One region of the Trichocoleus sp. FACHB-262 genome, then DNA from elsewhere that is predicted to be linked to it. Evidence: predicted binding sites of a transcription regulator. Region 1 holds the regulator's gene; each other region holds the start of a gene.
What was found. Region 1 encodes NtcA, which controls nitrogen genes in cyanobacteria. Its sites were predicted from a motif close to TTTGTANNNNNNNNTACAAA; they were not measured.
Positions count from the first base shown of each region.

Region 2: the regulator NtcA is predicted to act here: its motif matches at 2,305-2,324, upstream of H6F68_RS01845 (ammonium transporter).
Region 3: the regulator NtcA is predicted to act here: its motif matches at 1,878-1,897, upstream of H6F68_RS11250 (MSMEG_0572/Sll0783 family nitrogen starvation response protein).
Region 4: the regulator NtcA is predicted to act here: its motif matches at 2,387-2,406, upstream of H6F68_RS04170 (acetamidase/formamidase family protein).

Region 1 is NZ_JACJPK010000086.1:387,355-391,569, reverse strand. Features, by position in the region: gene hisB (imidazoleglycerol-phosphate dehydratase HisB) at 1-494, opposite strand, end outside; gene fabI (enoyl-ACP reductase FabI) at 604-1,380, opposite strand; gene ntcA (global nitrogen regulator NtcA) at 1,764-2,435, shown strand; gene H6F68_RS19305 (DUF3084 domain-containing protein) at 2,698-4,215, shown strand, end outside.
Region 2 is NZ_JACJPK010000017.1:152,921-157,135, forward strand. Features, by position in the region: gene H6F68_RS01835 (MFS transporter) at 1-1,268, opposite strand, end outside; gene H6F68_RS01840 (MarR family winged helix-turn-helix transcriptional regulator) at 1,530-1,997, opposite strand; gene H6F68_RS01845 (ammonium transporter) at 2,539-4,095, shown strand.
Region 3 is NZ_JACJPK010000057.1:13,589-17,803, forward strand. Features, by position in the region: gene H6F68_RS11240 (LuxR C-terminal-related transcriptional regulator) at 1-327, shown strand, start outside; gene H6F68_RS11245 (MSMEG_0569 family flavin-dependent oxidoreductase) at 460-1,743, shown strand; gene H6F68_RS11250 (MSMEG_0572/Sll0783 family nitrogen starvation response protein) at 1,948-2,430, shown strand; gene H6F68_RS11255 (Nit6803 family nitrilase) at 2,434-3,426, shown strand; gene H6F68_RS11260 (nuclear transport factor 2 family protein) at 3,439-3,870, shown strand; gene H6F68_RS11265 (MSMEG_0568 family radical SAM protein) at 3,867-4,215, shown strand, end outside.
Region 4 is NZ_JACJPK010000017.1:676,688-680,902, forward strand. Features, by position in the region: gene H6F68_RS04165 (PAS domain-containing protein) at 1-832, opposite strand, end outside; gene H6F68_RS04170 (acetamidase/formamidase family protein) at 1,114-2,328, opposite strand; gene H6F68_RS04175 (DUF4397 domain-containing protein) at 2,586-3,296, shown strand; gene H6F68_RS04180 (SagB/ThcOx family dehydrogenase) at 3,317-4,215, opposite strand, start outside.

The sequences.
Region 1 (4,215 bases):
CGTACCAGTTGCGTGTCGTAAGTGCCGACTCGTTCGGTGGGGATTTGCAGGCCATAGCTAATGTGAGGCCGACCAGATAAATCTAGAGCTACCTGGATTAGAGCTTCGTCCAAGGGCGCGAGGAAATTGCCAAACCGGACAATGCCTTTGCGATCGCCTAACGCTTTAGCCAGAGCTTGACCCAGGGTAATGCCTACATCTTCGTTGGTGTGATGGTCATCAATTTCCAAGTCACCCGTCGCTCGCACCTCTAGGTCAAACAGCCCATGCGAAGCAATCTGATGCAACATGTGGTCGAGAAATGGAATACCTGTGGCGGCTACACAGCGACCCTGTCCATCCAAATTAATGGTGACATGCACATCTGTCTCACCCGTTTTGCGACTGACTGAGGCCACTCGTCCTGAAAATACGGGTTCTAATGATGCTCCGTTGGCCTGCTCGAAGGCTGTGCGGTGCTCTTGGGAAGACGCTTCATGAATGCTAGTCTGCATAGGCCCTACTCAATACTGGGAAGTAAAAACTGGGAAGTAGAAACAGGAAGTAAGAAACTTTGAGCCTGCACAGGCAGGCCAAACGACTGTAGTCACTGAATGGCAACCACTACATCCCCATGATCTCATAGCCAGAATCGACATAGAGGATTTGCCCTGTCATACCGCTGGACAAATCACTGCATAGGAACGCTGCCGTATTGCCAACTTCTAGTTGAGTCACAGTGCGGCGCAGGGGGGCCACTTCCTCCACATGATGAATCATGTCCAGAATTCCTCCAACCGCAGAGGAGGCGAGAGTTCTAATCGGGCCAGCAGAAATGCCATTGACTCGAATATTGTGGGGGCCCAGTTCTGCCGCCAAGTATTTAACGCTCATTTCCAAGCCCGCTTTGGCAATGCCCATAACGTTATAGTTGGGCACCACGCGCACCCCGCCCAAATAAGTCAAAGTGACAATGCTGCCGCCTTCTGTCATCAGGGGTTTAGCGGCACCACTGAGCTGAATCAACGAATAAGTGCTGATGTCTAAGGCTGTGGTAAATCCTGGCCGCGAGGTGTTGCTAAAGTGGCCAGATAAGTCATCTTTGTTGGCAAAGGCCAGACAGTGAACCAAGATATCTAGCTTGCCCCACTTCTCCTTCACAGTCTCAAAGGTGGACTGAATCTGCGCATCATCTTGCACATTGCAAGGCACAAACAAGCTGGGTTGTAGCGGTTCAACCAGTTCTGCTACTTTTTTTTCCATCTTGCCCCGCTCATCGGGCAGATAGGTAATCCCTAGGTTGGCACCCGCTTTATGGAGTTGTTGGGCAATTCCCCAAGCAATCGAGCGATTGTTAGCAATGCCTGTGACTAAGGCATTTTTTCCGGTCAGATCCAGCATGGCAATCTCTTCGTTAAGGGCAATTACGAGAATACTCAAAGATGGGGGCTTAAAGATATTGACATCGACTGTCGCTTGTAGGGTGATACGCTGCCTTGAGTCCTATCACAAGATATCTGTCTTTAGGGGGAGTAAGATAGGGTCTAAATAGGCCGCTGACAGCCAAGCTCCGTTCGTTTGTGGTCCTCGAAACAGCAGTTAAATTCTTCAGCCATTGGCGATCGCTGGCAGATTGTGTATCAAATAGAACAAAAAATGACTCTGGAGTAAGTTTAAGTGTTCTAAAGTCATCAATTGCTTACAGTTGGCTCACCTTCGTAAGGTTCATCTCCAGACGAGCGGCCCATGAAGGTTGGAGAAGGGCATCGAAAAGGTAAAAGGATATGGTAATGACGCAGGATAGGCCGTTAGCATCTGTGTTTCGTCAACTGGGAGGCGGAGCATTTCCTCCCGTGATCGAAACGTTTGATCGAGGCAAGACGATTTTCTTCCCCGGTGATCCAGCGGAGCGTGTCTACTTTTTGGTCCGAGGTGCGGTCAAACTGTCTCGCGTTTATGAAGCGGGCGAAGAAATCACCGTAGCCTTGCTGCGAGAAAATAGTGTCTTTGGGGTTCTCTCGCTGATTACGGGCAATCGTTCCGATCGCTTTTATCACGCAGTTGCTTTTACTCCGGCGGAATTGCTGTCGGTGCCCATTGAGCAAGTGGAAAAAGCCCTCAAGGATAACCCAGAGCTGTCGATGCTGATGTTGCAAGGGTTGTCTTCGCGCATCTTGCAAACGGAGATGATGATCGAAACCTTGGCCCACCGGGATATGGGATCACGCTTGGTCAGCTTCTTGCTCATCCTCTGTCGTGACTTTGGTGTTCCTGGCCCTGACGGGATCACGATTGACTTGAAATTGTCGCATCAGGCGATCGCAGAGGCGATTGGTTCCACACGGGTCACAGTCACGCGCCTACTGGGGGATCTGCGGCAGGAGAAGATGATTTCCATCCATAAGAAAAAAATTACGGTTCATAATCCCGTCGCCCTCAGTCAACAGTTCAGTTGATCTGCTATGGTTAACCTCTAGTAATAACAAGCGCTTACAGCGACTTGAATACAGCTCTCTGGCCGAGGAAGGTGCTTCATGGCACTCCTGCGAGGAAACAAAGAGAGCCGTGATGCTCTCCTGACGCTGAGGCAAGGCAGCAACTTTTGCTATCTGGGTCTGCTTGTTGTCGTCCTACAGGTGTGATGGCACACAAAACTTCCAGGGCATGAGATAGGCTGTATCTGAGTTGGGTGTGAGCCAAATGGCTTCCTGAGGGTAGATGACCAGCGGGTACATCTTAATTGTGGCAATCTTGGTGTTGGGGGGTGTGATCGCAACGGTGGGCGATCGCATCGGCACGCGCGTAGGCAAGGCTCGCCTCAGCTTGTTTAACTTGCGTCCCCGCAAAACCGCGGTCTTGGTGACGATTGTCACGGGTGGCATCATTTCTGCTTCTACACTCGCCATTTTGTTTGCTGTGAGTGATCAACTCCGGACTGGCGTTTTTGAATTGGGCAAAATTCAGAAAAACCTCTCTAGGGCGCGAGAAGACTTAGCAAAGACGAGATTTCAAAAAAACCAAGTTGAGCAAGAGCTGACCCAAGCCCGCGCTGAGCAAGTTTCGGCCCAACAACGGCTAGATCGGATTAATTTGTTTCTTAAGGCCGCGATCGCTAAGCAAGCGACGACAGAAACACAGCTAAATCGTACCCAAACCCAGCTAGGCCGAGTCGAGGCCGAAAGAGCCCGCACCGAAGCTCAACTCGACCAAACTCAGAGCCAACTGAGCCGCGCGGAAGCAGAAAAGGATCGGATTGAAGATGCCAAAGACCGCACCGAAGCAGAACTAAACCGAACTCAAACGCAACTAAGCACTGTTTCTCAGCAAGCAACGGGACTCCGCTCCGAGATCGACCGACTGGATAACGAGCGCCAAAACTTGATTAAAGAAACTAAAGATTTAGAGGTTCAACAAGCCAATCTAGAGAAAGCTGTCCAAACCTTGCAGCGGTACTACCAGTACTATCAAGCGCAATATGAAACCCTACGCCAAGGCAACGTCGCTCTCTTCCGAGGACAAGTGTTGTCAGCAGGCGTCGTGCGGATCGTTTCTCCCACAGGCGCTCAGCAAGCAGTAGACCAGTTACTGCGAGAAGCAAATCGTAACGCTATCAAGTTGACCCGTCCTGGTGCTGGTCAAGTCAGCGAACAGATTATTCAAATCACCAGACCGGAAGTAGAACAACTGGTTGACCAAATTGAAGATGGTCGCGATTACGTGATTAGAATTCTCTCAGCGGGTAACTATGTCCTAGGAGAAAAGAGCGTTCAGGTGGTGGCGAGCGCTACGTTCAACCAAGTGGCATTTCTGTCTGGTGATGTCATTGCTGCCGCTTCAGTTGATCCATCTATCCTAACTGAAGCCGACATTCAAAAGCGGATCGAACTGCTGCTAGCCGCCACGGAGTTTCGAGCCAGAGGTGCGGGGGTACTCACGGAAGGAGTACAGATCGCTGCAAATGGTCCCAGCGTCACGGCAATTTTGAGCTTTGCCGAGCAGTTGAAGCAGTATCGCCAGCCGCTCGATTTAAAGGTTGTAACCACGGGTGTGATCTACACAGCAGGCCCGCTGAAGGTGGAGTTGTTAGCGATTCAGAATGGCCAAGTGGTGCTGAGTACTAGTCGGGACATTCCTCAACCCAATCGTCCTCAACCCAACAGCAGTCCATCTCCTCAACCCAACAATGCCACTCCTAATCCAAACAATCCAAACAACAGCGTGACTCAAGAGGACGCT
Region 2 (4,215 bases), on a different contig from region 1:
GAAAGCACACCCATGCGTAGGTAAATGGGTCGAACTAATTTTCGTAACGCGGGTAGCTGTCTGGTAAATAACAAAGACCCCAAAATACAGAACAACCCACCAATTACTAATGTATTGGCCGCTCCAATCTGACTAGCCAAGCTACCTGCTGCTAAGTTGCCAAACGTCACCATGCTAATGAAGGCAACGGTATAGAAACCCATCACACGACCTCGCTTATCTTCATCCACAATCGTTTGCAGAATCGTATTGCTAGAGGTCGCTTGTAAAATTAAGCTTGCGCCTACAAACAGCAGCGCCAGCAAGGACAACCACAGTACGTGAGACAGGGCAAAAACAATCAGCGCTAAGCCAAACACAGCGGGGGCAGTAGCAATAATTTTGCCAAGACCAATGATGGTTTGCCGCGAACTTAGATAAATAGCTCCCATCAACGCCCCCAATCCAGAAGCGGCCATGAGAAATCCTAACGTTTGAGGGCCACCCTGTAGAATTTCAGTTGCAAAAATAGGGGCTAGAACAGTGTAGGGCATGCCCATGAAGCTGACTAAAGCAATAAGCAACAACAGGGAGCGGATAGGTGGAAATCCAAAGGCGTAGGTGAAGCCTTCGGTTAGCTTTTGCCAGATAGGTTCTTTGCTTGCCTTCAGCTTGACTGACCTAGCTGGTAATCGCATCGCTAACAATCCTGTGATCACAGCGATATAGCTAATGCCATCAATTAGAAAGCAAGCCCCAGTGCCTACGGCGGCAATCACAAAGCCAGCGATCGCAGGGCCAATCAACCGCGCCCCACTAAACACAGAAGAATTCAAGGCGATCGCGTTACCCAGGTTTTCTTTCTTCTCGACAATCTCTACTACAAACGCTTGGCGAGTTGGCATATCAAAGGCATTGATAAATCCTTGAAATACACTCAAGGCAATAATCTGCCAAATTTGAATGGTGCCAGTCAGGGCTAAAGTTGCTAACGCCAGCGACTGGATCATTGCCAAAACTTGAGTAATCAACAGCGTGCGATGCCGATTCCAGCGATCGACAAATACACCAGCAAAGGGAGTCAGCAAAAAGTTAGGAATTTGTTGAGCAAAACCCACGACCCCCAATAGCAAAGCAGAATTAGTCAGGTCGTACACCAGCCAAATCGTCGCGGTCTGGGTCATCCAGGTGCCAATTAAAGACAAACCCTGACCTGCAAAAAATAGACGGTAGTTTCTTGACTCTAAAGCTCGAAAGATCGAGTTGAGTCTTCGGGTGTCCAGCCTCATGCTTGATTGTCCTAGTCTCTAACGCTGACTGCTTTACTCAAGCTACTAACTGGTTGTTCGCCAGAACTCTACCTACAGCCCAGTTCACAGCAAACTCAAGTGGAAATCAACCGTCGCTCCAGCAGACTTCCAATCACAAACAAGACTCATATCCTGAAATGCTGCGTGGATTGAATCTAACTTTGACCAGAATCTGTCGGACCCATTTGGTAGAGGTCCTGGTACTCAGCGCATTGTTTTTATCTAAAAAATATTCTTTACCTAGGAAATATTAGTAATCATCTGGTCTAGTAAGTTTGAGAACTGCTGGCGCTCTGATGACGAAATTCCAACCAAGGCACTGTCTCGGATTTCCACTGCGATCGGAGGCAACACTTCATGTAACTGTTTGCCTGCATCTGTCAACCAAATGCGCCAGATGCGCCGATCCTGAGAGTCTCGTTCTCGCCGGATTAGCCCTCGCTCTTCCATGCGGTCTAGAACGCCAGTTAAAGTTCCACCCACTTGTTGCAGTTTCTCGCTGATGCTGGAAGTTGCCAAGCCATCTTCTTCCCAAAGACAACACAGCACCACCCAGTGAAAGGGAGTCAGTCCCAGAGGTTCTAGGCGTTCTTGAAACTTACGGCTCAAGAGCTGAGAGAGTAATTTGATGCGATAGCCCAGGCCGTGGGGAGCCAATACTTCCTGCCATTCCTTAGGTAACTTTTGCTTGGCAGGGGAAGAGGTCATTGCAGCTCCAAGTGGCATTACTTAGCACGCTTACTATTTTAATGGAGTGAGTTCTATTTTGAGTATTCAGCAGCACATATCTCTAAAAAAATAGCCCCCAGAGGTCGTTGGGGGCCAGCTCCTAAAGGAGTGATGAGGTAACACTTAGTACAAATGTATTAACAATCTGGTATTTTGTCAACTGTCTCAGCGAATCCCAGGATTTATAGTTTTGGCCTAGGTGAAACAAGCAGTCTGAATCAGTGCGATCGCCTGTAGAGAGCTTAACTGCAAAATTAACCACCCCAAAAGGTGAACCAAGTACGAAATTGTTACAAGGGATACAGAACGAACTGCCCTGAAATTGGTGCAATCATTTTTACTTGCTAACCAAGATCTTTAAGTCTTTCTAGTTAGGCGTTCGGCTCTCGGAGCGGCGCAATTGTCGATTATTTCTAGCAGTCTGCTCGTAGCAAAGTTGAGGGTGGCTTTGCTTGCAGTCAGGCTGTAGTTTTCTGTGCGAGTTCACTGCCTTAGTTCACAAAGGAATCATTCACTGGCAATGTCAAAACTAATGCTCACCAAGAAGTCGCGGGGCAGACATAGACAGCTGTCCTTACCAAAAGCGGCCAAGTGGTTTTCTCCCAACTGGTACGCCAAAATGCTCTCACCAAGCTGGCAAGCCTGCATTCCTTTAGCCCTCGTCATCGTGCTGGCTTGGGGCTACGCGGGTGTCGCTCAAACCGCTCCTAACTTGACAGATGTAGCGAAGGCGACGTCTGACTTAAAAGTGGGCTTAGACACCATGTGGGTGATGGTAGCCGCAATGCTGGTGTTCTTTATGAATGCTGGCTTCTGCATGCTAGAAACTGGCTTCTGTCGCCAGAAAAATGCGGTTAACGTTTTGGCTAAAAACTTAATCGTTTTCGCTATGTCTACCATTGCTTTTTGGGTCGCGGGCTTCGGTTTGATGTTTGGCGGTGGTAGCGAGTTTATTGGTACTGATGGGGTCTTTTTCCTCTCTGGTGTTGACAACAGCCCAGCGACCCTGGATGCCTACCAAGGAGCCTATGGTTCACTGAACTGGGCAGGTGTCCCGCTGTTGGCAAAGTTCTTCTTCCAACTTGCCTTTGCGGGTACTGCTGCGACCATCGTTTCCGGTGCGGTGGCAGAACGAATCAAGTTTGTTGATTTTCTAATCTTCAGCTTGTTGCTCGTTGGAGTTGCCTATCCCCTAACGGGACACTGGATTTGGGGCGGTGGCTGGCTTGCAGACCTGGGTTTCTGGGACTTCGCAGGCTCAACGGTAGTTCATGCTGTGGGTGGTTGGGCTGCACTGCTGGGTGCGGCGATCTTGGGACCCCGCATTGGCAAGTACAACGAAGATGGCAGTTCCAATGCCATGCCAGGACACAATATTGCGATCGCCACTCTGGGTTGTTTAATTCTCTGGCTAGGCTGGTTTGGCTTCAACCCTGGCTCCACCATGAGCATCACTTGGCAAATCGGTCACATTGCCATGACCACCAATCTTGCTGCTGCCTTTGGTGGTTTGGCTGCGACCATCACCGCCTGGATCATCTTAGGCAAGCCTGATCTCTCAATGGTGATCAACGGCATCCTAGCAGGATTAGTGGCGGTCACAGCCTCTTGCGCCTTTATTCCAGTTTGGGCCTCTGCCATCATCGGCACGATCGGTGGAGTGATGGTTGTATTTGCCGTTCTCTGGATCGACCGTCTAAAAATTGATGACCCTGTAGGCGCAATCTCGGTTCACTTAGTTAATGGCGTTTGGGGCACGATCGCCGTCGGTCTGTTTGCCGTTGGTCCCAACGTCAAAGTGGGTCAAGATATCCTCTACACTGCTGGTCCTAGCACAGGTTTCTTACTGGGCGGTGGGCTGAATCAACTAGGCCTGCAACTCTTAGGCACCGCGGCTATTGCTTTGACTATCGGAATTCTCTCCGCTATCTTCTGGTTCGCTCTCAAGGCAACCTTAGGCATTCGCGTCTCGCCAGAAGAAGAACTCAAGGGTCTGGATATTGGTGAGCACGGTATGGAAGCGTACAGTGGATTCCTCAAAGATGCGGGTGGCATGACTGGTAGCACCATTCGCTGAGATTGAGTTTTCTAAATTTAGCTAACCTATCGGTTGCTAAATCAGCTTAGTTATACCTTCTGTCAAGAGCTTAGAGCTGCTAAAGGTGAGCCTTAGCAGCTCTTTTCTATGGAGTTCTCT
Region 3 (4,215 bases), on a different contig from region 1:
AGTCAAATTGCACCGAAGGGGATTCGAGGCAAAGTTGATTTGTCTACCAGCCCAGAGGCATTAAGACAGGCAGTAGAAGCGTTGTCACAGGGTAAATCGTGGGGTATCGACCCAGATTTAGAAAAACAGCAACCTCTGTCTGAGCGAGAGTTGGAGATTCTGGCTTTGTTGACTCAGGGGCATCGCGATCGCGATATTGCCGATCATCTGATCATTAGCGAAAGTACCGTTAAGTTCCACATGAATAATGTCCTGGCGAAACTGCAAGCGCGGACTCGTTACCAAGCGATTTATGAGGCGATCGCTAAGGGATGGCTGGTTACATAAATCTGAGAAAGTGCTGCGATCGTTTCTCCTGTCCTTATTGTTAGATCTCCCACTTCCGTAGTGAGAGATACAAAGACTTGCGAAATCAGGACTTAATCTGGCAACACATTCCAGCCAGTCAGAAGTCAGCTTATGAACAATCACTATTCAGTCATTATTGTGGGTGGAGGTCAGTCAGGGCTTTCCATGAGCTATTGCTTAAAGGAGAGAGGCATCGATCACATTGTTTTTGAGAAGAACAAAATTGGCTATGCTTGGCGCACTAAGCGCTGGGACTCTTTTTGTTTAGTCACACCCAATTGGCAATGTAAACTCCCAGGCTATGCCTATCCAGGCGATGATCCTCATGGTTTCATGCAGAAAGACGAAATTGTACAATACATTGAAGCTTATGCTGCCTCTTTCGATCCTCCCATTCAGCAAGGTGTTGAGGTATTAAAGCTTAGTCAGAATGTAGCCCAAAACTTCTTTGAGGTGACAACTTCAATTGGAGAATACACGGCTGACCAGGTAGTTGTGGCATCCGGTAGCTACCATCTTTCTAAGGTGCCAAAGATTGCTGAACGGCTCCCTAAAAACATCACGCAACTCCACGCCTCAGAATATAAAAACTCCCAGTCTTTACCGTCTGGAGCCGTGTTGGTCGTGGGTACAGGGCAGTCAGGATGCCAAATTGCTGAAGATCTGCATTTGGCTGGTAGGCAAGTACATCTCTGCGTGGGGAGTGCGCCGCGATCGCCCCGACGCTACCGAGGTAAAGATGTCGTGGATTGGCTAGATCAGATGGGATATTACGATTTATCGATTGATGAGCATCCCCAAAAAGAAAAAGTGAGGGCCAAAGCTAATCACTATGTTACAGGTCGAGATGGAGGAAGAGAGATTAACTTGCGACAATTTGCTTTAGAAGGGATGCAACTCTATGGCAGGCTGAAGGATATCAGCGATCGCCAGTTGGAATTCTGGGATAACTTGCAGCAAAATTTGGATCAAGCCGATGCGGTAGCGGAAAGTATCAAGAAAACCATTAATGGATTCATTGAGGAAAACCAGATTGAGGCTCCGACAGAACCTGCTTACCATCCAGTTTGGCAGCCTGAGCAGTCGATTCTCAGCCTAGACTATGCTCAAGCCAATATTAGTACAGTGATTTGGTGTACTGGGTATCAGTCTGATTTTAGTTGGGTAGAGGTGCCTGTCTTTGATGGCAAGGGGTATCCAGGCCATGAACGGGGTGTAACTGGGGTGTGGGGACTCTATTTTCTAGGGCTTCCCTGGCTCTATACCTGGGGGTCAGGCCGCTTTTCTGGAATCGCCCGTGACGCCAGTTATCTAGCAGATTACATCGTCGCCAGGAAGAAGGTGTCATACCCCAATGACTGGAGTGTGGTCAATGAATTTTTGCTGGGTTCGTAGTCCAGAGACGCATTGTTAGCGACCTAGCGAAATCGATAGGTACTTAGGTCAGTTTGGTGATGGTTTGCAGCGTTTTGGCCTGAGAAATAGACCGAGCGATCGCCCTCCCTAGCCTTATTGATAGAGTTAAACCTTTCGTAGTGAGGGATACAAAGATCTCCTCAGCTAGCCCTTAATCTGGCAACACCATTCAAGGAAAAAGAGATGCCTGAAGTAACCACTCCTGCTCATCAAGTTGGTGATTTCTTTGTTGATTACGAAGAGAAAGTATTTCCCGATGTCAAAGCCGAACCTGGCGAGAAAGCATTGGTGACATTCCACACCGTTGCGTTTGAAGGATCGATTGGTTTTGTTAATCTCTTGCAAGCTACACGCTTACTGCGCAAAGGATTTGAGACTTCTATCTTGTTGTATGGCCCTGGCGTAACTTTGGGGGTGCAGCGGGGATTTCCTAAGTTAGGAGATGCAGCTTTCCCTGGACATCAAAACTTTAATGACCAAATCAGCAAGTTTATGGCGGAAGGTGGCAAAGTTTATGCCTGTCGCTTTGCTTTACAAGCTTTGTACGGGCATGGTGAACCCTCCCTGATTCCTGGCATCCGTCCCATCAATCCTTTGGACGTACTGGATTTAGTGCTCCTGCACCGCAAGGATGGAGCCTTGATTTTAGATACTTGGACCTTGTAAACAATGAATGATTCCCAAACCATTCGAGCCGCAGCCATACAGATTAGCCCAGTTTTGTTTAGTCGAGATGGCACCACCGAGAAGGTGTTGCAGGCGATCGCTAAAGCTGCCAAAGCAGGGGTGCAACTGATCGTTTTCCCTGAGACTTTTATCCCTTATTATCCTTACTTCTCCTTTGTGCAACCACCCGTTCTCATGGGGCAGGAACATATGCGCCTGTATGAAGAAGCGGTGACCGTACCTGGGCCAGTGGTAGATGCGGTGAGCAGAGCGGCTCGTTCTTATGCAATGGTGGTGGTGCTAGGAGTCAATGAGCGAGATCATGGCTCCCTCTACAACACGCAGCTAATTTTTGATGCCGACGGCACTCTATTGTTGCAGCGGCGCAAGATTACACCTACCTATCATGAGCGGATGGTATGGGGGCAAGGAGATGGTTCTGGCTTGAGGGTTGTGGAGACAGCAGTGGGAAAACTGGGTGCCTTGGCTTGCTGGGAGCACTACAATCCTTTGGCTCGATTCGCCCTCATGGCCCAGCATGAACAAATTCACTGTGCTCAATTCCCCGGTTCCTTAGTAGGGCAGATTTTTGCTGACCAGATTGAAGTCACGATTCGTCATCATGCCTTAGAGGCTAGCTGTTTCGTTGTCAATGCTACAGGTTGGCTTTTTCCAGAACAAGTCGGTCAGATCACCTCTGATGAGAAACTGCAACGGGTGCTCAGTGGCGGCTGTAATACCGCAATTATCGGACCTGAAGGAAATCATCTTTGTCCACCGATTACAGAAGGTGAGGGAATGGCGATCGCCGATCTGAATTTCTCTTTAATTACTAAACGGAAACGCATGATGGATTGTGTGGGTCACTATTCCCGCCCAGAGTTGCTGCAATTGCAAGTCAATTTAGAGGCTCAGACAGTGATGGCAGAATCTCCCGACAGCAATTTTCTAATGACCGAAACACCCCTCGATCCTTCGCTACAACCTACTCCCTAACTGCAACACTGCATGGAAAAACCACCTCTACCACCCTTTACTCTGGAAACAGCAAAAGCCAAAGTTCAAGCCGCAGAGGATGCTTGGAACACGCGTGATCCTCAAAAGGTCGCCTTGGCCTATACAGAGGATTCCCAGTGGCGCAATCGAGCTGAGTTTTTTAGTGGACGGGAAGCGATCGCAGCTTTTCTGAAGCGCAAGTGGGCCAAGGAGTTAGATTACCGTCTCAAAAAGGAGCTTTGGAGCTTTACAGAGAATCGGATCTCGGTGCGATTTGAGTATGAATGGCATGATGATTCTGGCTATTGGTATCGGGCTTACGGCAATGAACAGTGGGAGTTTGCTGAGAATGGACTGATGCAAAAACGAGAGGCCAGTATTAATGATGTGCTGATTCAAGAGTCTGAAAGAAAGTTTTGGTGGGAGCGTAAACCCAGTCTATGAACAAGCAACAGGTGATTGTAGAACTGCAAACCCAGGGGTTGAAGCTGGTAGAACAAGAAATTGGAGCAGCAGGACGCAAAGGTGGAGCGGGTCCTTCTGATCACAAAGCTGTGACTGTAGACGGCACGACTGTCATGGTGCCTATCTTCAACAATCCAGCAGCGCGATCGCCTTACACAGTCACTACCACCTCATCTCCATCATTGACTTTAGATCATCAGGGAGAAGCGATCGCCCCAATTCAGTTTCCCCAGTCACCCCAGTTCTACAATCTCACGACGGCTGACGGTATCCCTTACAATCAAATTGCCTTGTTGCATAGCCGAGATGTATTGGCGACCACGG
Region 4 (4,215 bases), on a different contig from region 1:
AAGCTGCCTCGTTGACAAAAGTGATACGTCCCTCGGCATCTGTGACAATGACTCCCTCAATCAGTTGTTGCAGAATGGCATCTCGCTCTGTGGCAATCCGGGCAACACGCTGCCGTTCCAGCACTTCTTTGGTCACCTCAATATTCAGGCTTAAAATCCCGCAGACTTGCCCAGTGGTATCTAAGAGGGGTTGGTAAATGACATTGAAATAACCCTCATACATTTCCCCGGTACCATGGCGATCGTAGCGGACTAGCAATTCCTTGCCCTCGTAGGTCTCGCCGGTGGCATATACCTGATCTAGCAGCTCAAAGAAGCCCTGTGCTTCCAGTTCCCGAAAGGCATTTCGCATCGTTAGACCTTCAAAGTTGCGATCGCCAATTAGCTCCTGGAAGCTACGGTTATGGATCTCAATTCGATGCTCTTGCCCTCGCATAATACAGATAGGTACGGGGGCATATTCAAGCATATTCCTAATTTCTGCCCGTACTGCTTCTTCTCGGAGCACACGAATGCGATCTGAGATGTCGCGGCTGAATAGAATTAACCCCTGTTCAGTCGGGACAGCCCGAACTTCGTGCCACGCATACAACCCTGGAAGAAACAACTCAAATTTGACAGCAATAGAACCTGTGATGGCGCGTCTTAGCTCTGCTTCTGCTGGTGTATTGAGCAGTTCGGGAAAAACCTCCCATAGAGAGCGACCCAACAACTCGGCTCGTTTACGTCGCAGCAGAAGTTCCGCACTATAGTTAACGCAGGTATAGTTCCAGTCTTTATCTAGTTCGGTAACTGCATCAGACGTATATTCCAATACTGTCTCAAGATCCAAATTATTCCTCCGTTCCAGGCCAGTCGTATATCAGTAGCATTTGTTAGAAGATGCCCTTCATACATCTAGCAATAGCCTGATCTAAAGTCGCCCGGCTTTTCAGAGATAGTTCTGGAGGCTGAAGTTCGGGTAGTTGAAGTGAGACTCTTAGGTATCAGTCAAAATAAATCCGCTTTGAATATCCCAGCTCAGTCACTTTGGATATTCAAAGCAGATTTAATGTTTGCTGTCAGTTGTTTGCTCCTATTTAGGCCCTGGAGCGTGGGGTACGACTCTGCGGGTTATTTAATTCGATTCACCTTGATCAGATCTTTCATGATCACTCCATGAATTCCCTTGACGATATCCACAACTTGAGTGACCTCAAAATCTACTGCGGCACTGCTCAGTTGTAAAGCTTCTTGCCCATTCAGGGGTGTAACTTCTGTGATAAAAGTTAGGCTTTTACGCACTGCATCCTTCATCGCTTCATCCAAATCTTGATTCAGCCCAATCGGAACAAAGGCGATCGGAGTTTCTAGGAAAGGTGCGGTAAATGTTTTCTTAGCAGCAAGATCTTTGCGTAGAGTAATCCGAAATGTTGGCGTTAGAGAACACTCGATCGCGGTTAAAGCAACCTCTCCATCTCCTTGAGCACAGTGAGGATCGCCAGTATACATCAGGGCACCAGGAACTTGCACAGGGAGATATAGCGTAGTTCCCGCCGTGATTAAATTCAGGTCAATATTGCCACCATAACGGCCTGGAGGCACAGAGTTGACGGTTTCAGCATCATTTTCAGGAGCAACACCAATCAGTCCCATGAATGGTTTTAAGGGAATCTCATAGGAAGGCGAACCAGGCGTGTCAGGTTTCAGGATTCCTAATCCAGTAATTCCTTCTCGCTTGAAGTTGGCGTACTGGAGCGGAGAAGCACTCTGTCCTTTGCGCGTTCTCAGAATCGCCTGAACGGCTTGAGGATCAGTCACGATTTTGATGTATTTGCTATCAGCGACCTTGTCCCCGACAGGATATTCTCCGGGTAGTGCACCTTTACCCTTACGGCTACTCACAAATCCATAAGAAGCACGATGCTCAATCTTGAGAGTTTCAATCTGCAAGACATCTCCGGGCATGGCTCCTTCGACATAGATTGGCCCAGTCACGACATGAGGCCCTTTGCCATCATGAGGGACGTTCGCTCGGATAGTTAGTTGATCTTGCAGAATCTCTTTTTCGGGTACTCCTTTTTGAGTCAAAAACTCAATGGCTCCAGCAGCAGTGCCATCCCGTGACTGGTCTTCTAAAATGCCTTCATGGGAGACGGTCTCAATCGTTACAGTGTCTCCGGATCGAATACGTAGAGCAGGCTTAGCCGTCTTGCCATACAAACGTCCCCAAATTACAGTTTCCGGGGTGGATTTAAGCAGATACTCTTTTGCCCAAGCGGGAGAGTTGGAACTCCAAATGCCTAGAACCAATCCAGCCAATAACCAGGTGTGGTTTTGCCTCACCATCCCGCTCACGCCTCACTTGACGACTTCAGCCGTACCATAGCTTCACTCATCCGTATTATTTGTACCCTTCACTACATTCCCTTGTTGAGAAATCAGCGAAATTGTCCTTGAATCAGGCAATTTTTAGCAAAAATTACTGCATTGTTAGTTCTAGTCGCTACAAGTACAGCGCATAGAGACTGGCACGAAATTGCTTTGATTTTTTAGCGCGTCGTTCATCAGCAGTTGTTTAGCATCAAGGGTTAGGAGAATCAGCAATGCCACTTCATCATCAAGGCTGGATGCTGCTATCAGTCCTCGCGACTGGGGTGGGACTAGCGATGCCCTCTAAAGCCGAAAACTTGGCTTACGTGAACTATTGGCTACTGGATGCTAAACCAACCGTAAAGACGTTGCACTTAAACCAGCAACCGATTCATGCCTCTTACTCTCCAGAGCAAATCATTCCATCCCAACGTATTCCTGCGGGAAAGTACGCCCTCTCCCTCAATTCCGTCTCGTCTCAGCCAGAGTCTCAGCCAATACAGAGCTTTAATTTAGAAGCTGAGCAGTTTTATACCGTAGCTCTATTTCAGAAAGGCCAGGTACTCCAAGGGCTAGTGCTGAATGACAAGCTGAGTCGTCCTGAACCTACAGTGAGACTGGTGAATCTCATGCCTGAGCCTGTCCAAGTGACGATCAATCAAGCTCAGCCGAAAGGATTGGAGCTGCAATCGGGCGAGCAAAAGGATGTAGCGATCGCGATCAATAGCCCCTCGAAAGTTGGTTTAGTGACAGTGCAAACAACTGCTAAATCTAATCCGAGTCACTCTGCAACCAAAACCTTCGGCGTTGGGCCTGACTATGCTTCTGTGGTCGTGATTAGCCCCCAAGCAAACTCACTCAGACTAACTCGTTGGCAGTATGATCGCTGTGCTGTCCGCATTGAAACCTACCAATACGAAGATGCCTGTGGCCATTCAGACTAGGCAACCAGAATAGCCAACAGCTAGCGGGGGCGACCGAGGGTGGTGATATAGAGAACGGCTTCATCTACCGGAATGCCTAACACTTCATTCACCTGATTATCAAAGAAGCCACCAATGCCACTGACGCCCAAACCCAGATGGATGCCAGCCAGGTTAAGCTTTTGTCCCAAGTGGCCCGCATCCATGTGGAGGTAGCGGTAGACGCGATCGCCATATTGAGCCACCGCAGTCTTCAGGTCTGCCGTATGAAACACCACTGCTGCGGCATCACGACCCAAATCTTGCCCCAAGCATAAGTAGTGCAGTTCTCGCCGGAAGTTTTTGAAGCGGATTTGTCGTAATTCCTGAGAGTGGGGGGCGTAGTAGTAGCAGCCTTCTTCTAAGCCAATCACACCAGAAACTGCGATAAAGGTCTGAATCGAGTTCAAAACAAAATAGTCCGGGTACCCATCCAATTCCTGTTCAATATAGTGCTCAGGCTGGTAAGTAAAGTCCAGTAACGCTTTCAGTTCTGCTAGGGTAATTGACTCTCCGCTGTAGGCGCGGGTAGAACGACGGCGGAGCATAGTCTCTTGCATAGCCCCTAAGTTCTCTCCCCAAACAATCGGCTGGGACAGCGTAGAAACTTTTAGGCAAAACGGAAAATTGTATTGATCCGATTGAGCCTTCTCTCGATTGGCTCGTGGTGGTATTTTGGGGATCTTTTTGAAGGCTGCGTTTGGCTGAATCTGAGTAGCTTGATGGAAATAGCTCAGCAACTCTCCATCAGGAATACTGGGATACTCGGTCTGAGTCGCCGAAGGTAAGGCTGTTACCGAAAGCGGCAGATTTTCTTGCACTTCTAGCAAATCGGCCACTGGAATCACTGCGATCGCCCCTTCTTGGTCCGGATCGAGGTAGAGCAACTGATTAAGCGCCT